3 regions of the Lysinibacillus sp. FJAT-14222 genome follow, and region 3 is predicted to be linked to each of the others. Evidence: predicted binding sites of a transcription regulator. Region 3 holds the regulator's gene; each other region holds the start of a gene.
What was found. Region 3 encodes LexA, which represses DNA repair genes until DNA is damaged. Its sites were predicted from a motif close to CGAACATATGTTCG; they were not measured.

Region 1 (3,290 bases), on a different contig from region 3:
GAACGTTAGTAGCAGCACTTGAATATGCGCTCCATCTGTATCGGCATCGGTCATAATAACGACTTTATCATAGGCTGAATCCTCTACAGAGAAATCTGTTCCAACGCCAGCACCAATGGCATGGATAATCGTTGAAATCTCCTCGTTTTTCATAATATCCTGAAGCTTTGCTTTTTCCGTATTAATAACTTTACCGCGCAATGGTAAAATCGCTTGGAACGTACGATCTCGCCCTTGTTTTGCAGAGCCTCCTGCAGAGTCACCTTCGACTAAATACAGCTCGTTTTTCGCCGCATTTCGAGATTGTGCAGGTGTTAATTTTCCAGAAAGAATCGTACTGCTTTTTTTGCTTTTCTTGCCGTTTCGTGCATCTTCACGCGCTTTACGAGCCGCTTCACGTACTTGCTGCGCACGAATAGCTTTTCGCACAAGAGACGCAGATAATTCAGCGTTTTCCTCAAGCACATATAAAATTTGCTCTGAAACGACACTATCTACTGCTGAACGTGCCTCACTCGTCCCTAGCTTACCCTTCGTTTGACCCTCGAATTGTAGTAAATGCTCTGGTATACGAACAGAAACAATCGCCGCTAAGCCCTCTCGAATATCTGTCCCTTCAAGATTTTTATCTTTTTCTTTTAACAGACCAATTTTTCGAGCATATTCATTGAAAACACGTGTTAACGCTGCTTTGGCGCCTGTTTCATGTGTCCCGCCATCTCGCGTACGAACATTGTTAACGAATGATAGGATTGTTTCTGAATAGCCGTCGTTGTACTGGAAGGCGAACTCTACTTCAATATCGTCTTGAATGCCTTCTACATATTTTACAGGATGGAGTACATCTTTCTCCTCATTCAAATACGCAACGAAAGCTTCAATGCCGTTCTCATAAAAGAAAACATCACTTTTGCCTTCCTCGCGTTCATCAATTAACTCAATTTTTAAGCCTTTTAATAAAAATGCTGACTCACGTAAACGTTCTGCAAGCGTATCATAATTGTATTTTGTCACAGAGAAAATTGTGTCATCTGGTAGGAAATGGACAAGTGTTCCTGTCTGCTTTGTTTGTCCAATTTCTTCAAGCGTGGTCACAGGATGGCCACCGTTTTCAAAACGTTGGCGATACTTTTTACCGTCGCGGTGAATCGTTACTTCTAAAAAAGACGATAACGCATTAACAACTGAAGAACCTACACCATGTAAGCCACCGCTCGTTTTATAGCCGCCTTGTCCGAATTTACCACCTGCATGTAGGACGGTAAAGATAATTTCAGGAGTTGGTTTACCCATCTTATGCATACCTGTTGGCATTCCACGGCCGAAGTCTCGAACGCTGATACTTTGATCTTTATGAATATGGACAATGATATGAGAACCAAAGCCAGCCAGTGCTTCATCTACCGCATTATCTACGATTTCATATACTAGGTGATGAAGTCCACGGCCATCTGTAGAACCGATATACATGCCGGGTCGTTTTCGTACCGCTTCTAATCCTTCTAATACTTGAATGGCGTCATCATTATAGACGCTTGGTGACTGTTTATTCGCCAAAAAATTCCCCTCCAAAAAACAAACGCATGTTCTATTTATGTTCTCTTCCTAATAATAATAGCATTTCCTGTCAATAGCTAGTGACAGGCCCAATAAATTTTTAAAATTTCCTCACAGCTTTGTCGTTTTGAGCTTTTTACCGGAAGAGAAAGTTGCAATAGTTGCTTAATTATGTATCAACTACTATCCTATTCCCTTAAACGCAGTACAGTAAACATTAGTTGCAAAAATTAAACAACATATGGCTAACTTCTGATCATATCTCTTATCGCTGAGGCTTTAATCTTTCCATACAGAAGCATTTGAATATCCACTGAAAAATATACAGGTACATTAATAAATATAAGAAAATGGATTTCTTCTGTTGTTATTCTAGAAATTAAAGATAGACTTCTATTCTACCAAAGGAATGAGTGATTGACAAAATTGCCATTTTACCTATATTTTTAAAAAGGGCTTTCAAGCTGATTGTATGACTCGTGTCAAATAGCCTAAGCTAAATTCAATATACATCTAAAAACCCTTGAAAAATAGCTATCTTTTGTATTGAATTCAAGATACACAAGGAAATCTCCTTCATGACATTGTAGATTGTAGAGAAAAAGTGTAAAATATTTGATACATATTATTAGTACCAAGTGATGGTATATGGGAAAGGAGTCCAGCTATGCTAAATGGACTTATTATTATTTTATGTGCGTATTTAATCGGCTCTATACCTTCTGGATTATGGATAGGCAAAATTTTTTATAAAACAGATATACGTGAACATGGGAGCGGTAATTTAGGTGCGACGAATACATTCCGTATTTTAGGAAAAAAAGCAGGAATAGTAGTAACGATTATGGATGTTTTAAAAGGTACAGCAGCCGTATTACTCGCAGCTCTTCCTGTCTTCTCTGAAGTATCCATTCACTCATTAATTCTTGGTCTTGTAGCGGTGATTGGTCATATGTTCCCTATCTTTGCAGGTTTCCGTGGAGGTAAAGCTGTGGCAACATCAGCAGGAGTGCTGTTAGGATATTCATGGCCTCTATTTGTCTTATTATTTATTGCTTTTATTATAACATTAAAAATAACGAAAATGGTCAGCTTAACTTCCATGATTGCCGCTTTAGTAGCACTTATTTATTCAATCGTTTATTATTTTGTTACAGGTGATTTTGCGTTAAGTATTTTAGTAGCATGTTTATTTACTTTTATCATTTATCGTCACCGAGCGAATATTGTCCGCATTAAAAATGGTACCGAACCAAAGGTGAAATGGCTGTAACGAAGAGAGGAGTATTCTAATGAATATCGCACTAACAGATGAAGCTCTGCAATGGTTTAAAAATGAAATGGAAGTAGGATCCGGAGATACTATTCGTTTTTATGCAAGATATGGTGGTTCCAGTCCTTTTCACGAAGGCTTTTCTCTTGGTATGACACGTGAAGAACCAATCGAAATTGGTGTGAAGACAGTGATTGACGATGTTACCTACTATATTGATGAAAAAGATATATGGTTTTTCAATGATCACAATTTATATGTAGATGTGGATGCTACAAATGACGAATTAAAATATGAGTATAAAAAATAAAGCAGTGTTTCCTTTCGTTTATGCGAAGGGAACACTGCTTTTTTATTTGAATGCAATTCCAACCTTGGTTTATCTTCTCTCAAAGTTGTACATTCTATAGTTATGTACATCTTGAGGAGGAAAGAAAATGTCTATTTCAAAAATTAGTGA
Region 2 (3,290 bases), on a different contig from region 3:
TACGGTCCAAAAGTGGTGTTTGTGCAATAAGCTCTTCTGGCAATTCAAAATCAAAATCTTCTACACGCATGAAAATACTTCCTTCTTCTAGGTTTGTTGGGGATATTCATATCCAAAATGTTCGTAGGCTAAATGTGTTGCCACACGTCCACGTGGCGTCCGTTGTATAAAGCCAATTTGCATCAAATATGGCTCGTACACATCCTCTATCGTTACGCGTTCCTCGCCAATAGATGCTGCCAACGTATCTAAGCCTACAGGGCCACCACGGAAGCGCTCAATCATATTGGTCACAAGTTTATGGTCAATATGGTCAAGCCCTCTAGGATCGACTTGTAATAGCTCAAGCCCTTGCTTAGCAAGTCCTTCCGTTATCATACCATCTCCAAGCACCTGTGCATAATCTCGCACTCGTTTAAGCAAACGGTTAGCGATACGGGGTGTACCACGCGAGCGTGTCGCCATTTCAAGAGCTGCTACTTGCTCAATATCAACATCAAATAAATGCGCACTACGTACGACAATTTCTGCAAGTGAAGTATGATCATAATACTCCAATCTTAATAATACGCCAAAGCGATCCCTTAATGGTGCAGATAATGCGCCTGCCCTTGTTGTTGCACCAACGAGTGTAAATGGCGGTAAATCAAGTCGTACAGAACGCGCTTCTGGGCCTTTACCAACGACAATATCTAAACAAAAATCCTCCATAGCAGGATAAAGAACCTCTTCTATTGCACGAGGTAGGCGATGTATTTCATCGATAAATAGCACATCCCCTGGCTCCAGTGAGCTTAAAATAGCTGCTAAATCTCCAGGACGTTCGATCGCAGGGCCGCTAGTCATGCGCACATTGACATTCATTTCATTAGCAATGACAGCAGCTAAGGTAGTTTTACCAAGTCCAGGCGGTCCATATAACAGCACATGATCTAAACTTTCCTGACGAAGCTTTGCCGCTTCAATGAAAATTTGTAAATTTTCCTTTACCTTATGTTGACCAATGTATTGTGCTAACCTTTGTGGTCGTAAAGATAATTCAAACTGTTCATCATAGTTACCTGCCTCACTAGCCATCATACGTTCAGACATGTACTTTCCCCCCTTTCACTATTTTAACTTTAATAGCAATTGTAATGCTTGTTTCATAAATGCATCTGTTGTTTCGAGTTTGTCATTTTCTTCAAGCTGTGGACGTATTTTTTCAAGTTCTTTTTCAGAATAACCAAGTGCCATTAAGGCAAGAATGGCTTCTTCGAGCTCATGTTTATATGGATTCACCCCAAATAACGGTAGCTCATCTTCTGTACTCGGTAGCTCAATAGTCTCCAACAATCCGCCAAGTTTACCCTTTAAATCTAGAATCATTTGACGTGCCGTTTTCTTACCCACACCAGGAAACTTTACTAAAAACGATTCATCTTCTCGTTCAATGGCACTGATAACCTGTTGCGGATTCCCAGTAGCTAAAATAGCAAGTGCACCCTTCGGTCCAATTCCTGACACTAAAATAAGTTTACGAAACAGCTCTCGTTGGTCTAAATTTGGAAAGCCATATAACACTTGTGCATCCTCACGTACATGCAAGTGAACAAAAATTTGTTGTTCAAGTGCCGATGTCCTGAACGCAAATGGATTTGGTGTATTCAGCTGCCAGCCAATCCCTTGCTGTTCAAGGACGATATACTCAGGAGTTATACGCTTTACTTGTCCTTTTAAATAATCATACATTCTATAATCCCTCACAATCATCGTCTTCGATTATAGCATATAGCGAACGAATGCTCGACTATAACAAATGCGCTAAAGCGCTCGTTTACATCCGACAAGCGCTGGAGAGCCCGAAGCAAAAGTAAGCGATCCACCACTTTTGCCCGAGGGATCGAAGCGACCTCGAGGATATAGCGCTTTAGCCTAGACGAATACTATGCTCTAGGTTATCCATAAATAAAAACCTATAATTTCCTTAACATTTAGAAATAGCAAAAGTAGTCGTTCACACACAAAAATGACCGCCTAAAGACGGTCATTTCTTCATCATTCTATCAATATCGTACCACAGTTTTGGCCAATATGTGAGGGCTCGTTTTGTAAACGGCACTAAATAATCTAAAAATATCAGCTGTTGATCTAATGGTAAATCCACTGCAAAAAGCCATTCACGCAATAGCTCATTTGGATATTTTAAACGATGTAGCTTTCTTTTATCTAAGCGTTTCAGTTCTGGTAGTTCTGCAAATATTTTACCAAGGTCATAATCTATAGCGGGCAGTACACGATGTAACCATAAAATATATTCATCATCCGCTTCTCCAAGGTGAGCCAAATCAAAATCAATTAAACGCAATTTCCCATCTGAGCACCATAAAAAATTATGATGAACAACATCTCCATGTAAAAGCGTTATTTCTTTTTCGGATATATCCTCCAGAGCGATTAGCTGTAGCGACTTCTCACTATAGTGTAAAATTTGGTCGATCTCTTCTTTCGTTAAAAATGCCCGAAATTCATTTCGTCTACTTTTAAAACGCATATGACGCATTTGCCATTTTAAAAGCTGTGAATAGGTGTGCAAGCCAGGCATCCGCTGCCAAGTAGTTTTTTTATGTGTTTCATGTAAGGTATTTAATAACTTAAGCGATTCCTTCCGGTCTTTTTCATGTGCAAAATTAGCACTATGACTCCCTTCTTGCCAAACTTGCACGATTAAATACTCATCATCACTTTTCATTAAAGGTAAGATCAGCGATGGCTCAAGACGTCCTAGCTGTCGATGAATCCCCCTCACCTTTTCTGCTATTTCTAACTGCTTTGCACGTTTCACAAAATAATTATTTGATTGATATTTATACTTCCAAATATTCGGCTTTACTTCTTCAACGATATACGCTTTTTTACCATCGATAAGGCGTCATCCCGCCTGGGAAAAAGTGCGGTGTCATCCATGGTCCTACCGACGAATACGGCATTGGGCAATGTGATGGACATGGCATTGGACATGGCGGTGGGCACGGTGGTGGACAGTGACATGGATCCATTTGCCAATTTGGCATCATGACTGGTTGTGATTGACAACCACAGGACTGCTCCATTTCCATCTCTGGCATAGGCTCAAATTCAGGCTTCATTGGGAAGAATGGAGATGTACTAGATTCTAAGAAATTCTCCATCCCAGCAACTTGACCGCTTGGCATTTCACATGTTGTTGGTTGCTCCGGCATCGTATAAGCCTCTACTTGCGATTCCATTGGCATTTGCATTGGCATTGGCCACCACATATGATGATGTAC
Region 3 (3,290 bases):
TCCACTCACCAATCGGGCTTTTACGGGCAGTTAACCTTTCACCTAACTACTTTGCTTTCGCTAAATTTTGAGGTGGGGATCTTGTACCTGACGCTACGCTTTCGGTACAGATAAATTACTGTCCGTTAATGCGGGATAAATTTTGTGGAATCATGGAGGGGATAAGGTGAAACCAGTTATCGGTATAACGGCCTTTGTGGAGGATGATTTGTCCTCAAGATTAAATGAGGCCTACAGCAAAAGTGTCATTGAAGCTGGTGGTATTCCACTTATAATTCCACTTGGAGTGGAAGAGGATGTAGTACAAATTTTATCGTTGACGGATGGATTATTACTATCGGGTGGCTATGATGTACATCCATTCCTTTTTGGTGCCGAACCTACACCAAAATTAGGGAAGGTTCATCCAGAACGGGATTCAGTGGAGCTTGCCTTAATTGAAGCGGCCTATATTCGGAAAATGCCGATTTTTGGTATATGCCGAGGGATTCAAATGCTAAATGTGGCGCTGGGAGGCACGTTATATCAAGATATGGAGAGTGAATATCATAGTAGTAAACTAATTAAGCACTTGCAACAGGCAGCTCGAGGCGTTGCTACACATTATGTTAGTCTAACACCTGATACATTATTAAGGACGATTATAGAGGAAGAGAAAATTGCTGTGAATTCATTTCATCATCAGGCTGTAAATGTAGTAGCAGAAAAGTTGAAAGTGGCAGCAAAATCAAGTGATGGTATCGTTGAAGCGGTGGTACATGAAGATTTACCATTTTGTCTAGCAGTACAGTGGCATCCTGAAGAGCAAGCAATGGCAGGTGATGAAGTATCGAAGAAATTATTTACTGCATTTGTAAAGGCTAGTTTGATGTTCAAGGTAGAAGCATAGAATTTATTATCGAGGGAAAGATAACCCTGGTGATGAACATGAAAAAAATAGTGTTGGTATTGCAGATCTTCATGCTGTTATTTTTATCGATTCAACATGTAAAGGCAGGACCATATGGTAATGATGTAGTAAGCAATTTTACGATGGCATTGATGAAAAAAGATGAAAAACAGGCGAGGACTTATTTATCTTCAAATGTTAAACTTCCTGAGATAAGGGAAGAGACTCCAATTAGAAGGGTTTCGGGTTTGCCTTCACTTAAAGCTAATGTGAGAGTATCATTGGCTTATTTTGACGATGGAGAAGATATGCCTGAAAGAATAGCTTTTATATGGGAAATAACATCTAATCAAGAAAAAATAACAGATATTCGTGTTATTTACGACGGGTCCAACCCATTTATGAATGAATCGAAAATGATAAAGGAATATTCGAACAAGCATAAAGCGAATATCCTGACTGCATCCAAATTTCCGTTTGACATTACGCATGTAGAAGGAAATATAAACAAAGATACTCTTCTAATAAGGTATCGAAATGTAAAATTACATGGATTGTTACAGGTGAAAATCGAGCCGGGAGAAGAGGATTTAGAGGCAGCCAAGGGTGAAAATATTTACACCTTAAAGAATGGTATAAAAGCATTGTATCTGCGGAACGAACTGATTTTTCTTCATGACAGTTTAAAGTATTCAATTAGGATAGAAAGTGAAATACCACAAGATTTCACGGTGTATGATTTGCTTGAAATTGCTAATTCAATGTTTTAATTTAACTGAATACATTGCTAGCGTGTAGGGAATCCATGTTAAAATGGATTCTTTTTTTAACTTTGTTCGAATATAAAATGGAACTCATAAGAAAAAGAGGTATATGCGAACATAATATCCTCTTTTTATACTTTATTATTAAGATACTTTTAGTGTACACGGCGATAGAGGCCAACAACTTGCCCCAAAATAGAAACTTGGTCTACGATAATTGGCTCCATTGTTGCGTTTTCAGGCTGTAAACGAAAATGATTTTTTTCCTTGAAGAAACGCTTTACAGTTGCTTCATCCTCTTCAGTCATTGCTACGACAATATCACCATTATCAGCCGTTGCTTTTTGTTTAACAATGACTAAATCTCCGTCTAAGATGCCAGCTTCAATCATTGATTCACCCATAATTTCTAGCATAAATAATTGATCTTCACTTGTACCATAAGTATCTGGTAGTGGGAAATATTCATCGATATTTTCAACAGCAGTTATTGGAGAACCTGCTGTAACCTTCCCAACAAGTGGGACATGTATAACATGTTGCTTTTGAATAGAATCCTCTGGCTCTAGAATTTCAATAGCGCGTGGTTTAGTTGGATCTCGACGAATAAAGCCCTTTTGCTCTAAACGAGCTAAATGTCCATGAACTGTTGAGCTTGAAGCAAGTCCAACTGCTTCACCAATCTCACGTACAGATGGTGGATACCCCTTTGTGCGCACTTCTTCTTTGATGAACTCTAATATGGCCTCTTGTCTTTTCGAAACTTTTTTCATGATTGCTCACCTCTTTTTTCTAATCATTCTACTTATTAGTAGTATAACAGAATGCGAACACTTACGCAAACATAGGTTCGAAAAGTGTTTGACAAAAACGTTTGTTCGTACTATTATAAGAACATATATTCCGAACAAACATTCTTAAAAAGGGGTTATGATTATGAACTGGTTAAAGAAAAATCCACATATTACAATTTTATTAGGGGCTTGTCTACTATTTGCAGCATACCTTTTTATAACAGATCCAGGCGATGTTAGTTACACAGAAATTGAAATCGAACATGGTGATAGCTTATGGTCGTTAGCTGAACAATACCGTGGTAAAATGAAAAAGGATGATTGGATTAAACTTGTGAAGGCCGAAAATGAATTATCGAACGTTAACATTATTGCAGGTAAACCCCTAGTGATTCCAGTAGTGGGTGACCATCCCAATCCCATAAATTCTATTGAAATTGCGAGAAATGAACAATGATAAATAAAGAACAAACGGCTGTTGTCTATTGCCGTGTGAGTACAGAAAAAGAGACACAAAGTTCCTCGCTTGAGCGTCAGCAGGAGGAGTTAATGCGCTATGCTAAAGAGCAGGGCTATGAAGTGAAGAGCGTTTTTAAAGACAAGCATAGTGGCTATGATGTAGAACGAGAAGGCTTACTTGAAATGCTCGATTTCATTAAAGAAAAAGAAATTAAAGCATTATTTGTACAGGATGAAACACGCTTAGGACGTGGAAATGCTAGAATGGCAGTATTGCATTTATTGCAAAAAACTGAAACTGATGTTTTTTCTATGCGAGACGCGGGGCCTGTACAATTAAATGAAATGGATACGATGCTTCTAGAAATTTTAGCGATCGTAGAG

Region 1: parE (DNA topoisomerase IV subunit B) is a predicted target of LexA. The motif match lies at 1,577-1,590, and genes of this name have one in related genera.
Region 2: ruvA (Holliday junction branch migration protein RuvA) is a predicted target of LexA. The motif match lies at 1,775-1,788, and genes of this name have one in related genera.

Annotation. Positions count from the first base shown of each region.
Region 1 covers NZ_LIYL01000012.1:10,791-14,080, reverse strand. The annotation lists gene parE (DNA topoisomerase IV subunit B) at 1-1,557, opposite strand, end outside; gene plsY (glycerol-3-phosphate 1-O-acyltransferase PlsY) at 2,225-2,830, shown strand; gene AN161_RS05910 (HesB/YadR/YfhF family protein) at 2,850-3,140, shown strand; gene AN161_RS05905 (spore germination protein) at 3,268-3,290, shown strand, end outside.
Region 2 covers NZ_LIYL01000048.1:66,242-69,531, reverse strand. The annotation lists gene queA (tRNA preQ1(34) S-adenosylmethionine ribosyltransferase-isomerase QueA) at 1-70, opposite strand, end outside; gene ruvB (Holliday junction branch migration DNA helicase RuvB) at 88-1,092, opposite strand; gene ruvA (Holliday junction branch migration protein RuvA) at 1,111-1,731, opposite strand; gene AN161_RS20360 (phosphotransferase) at 2,027-2,824, opposite strand; gene AN161_RS20355 (LysM domain-containing protein) at 2,895-3,290, opposite strand, start outside.
Region 3 covers NZ_LIYL01000021.1:243,476-246,765, forward strand. The annotation lists gene AN161_RS10730 (gamma-glutamyl-gamma-aminobutyrate hydrolase family protein) at 167-889, shown strand; gene AN161_RS10735 (hypothetical protein) at 928-1,659, shown strand; gene lexA (transcriptional repressor LexA) at 1,809-2,426, opposite strand; gene AN161_RS10745 (LysM peptidoglycan-binding domain-containing protein) at 2,590-2,904, shown strand; gene AN161_RS10750 (recombinase family protein) at 2,901-3,290, shown strand, end outside.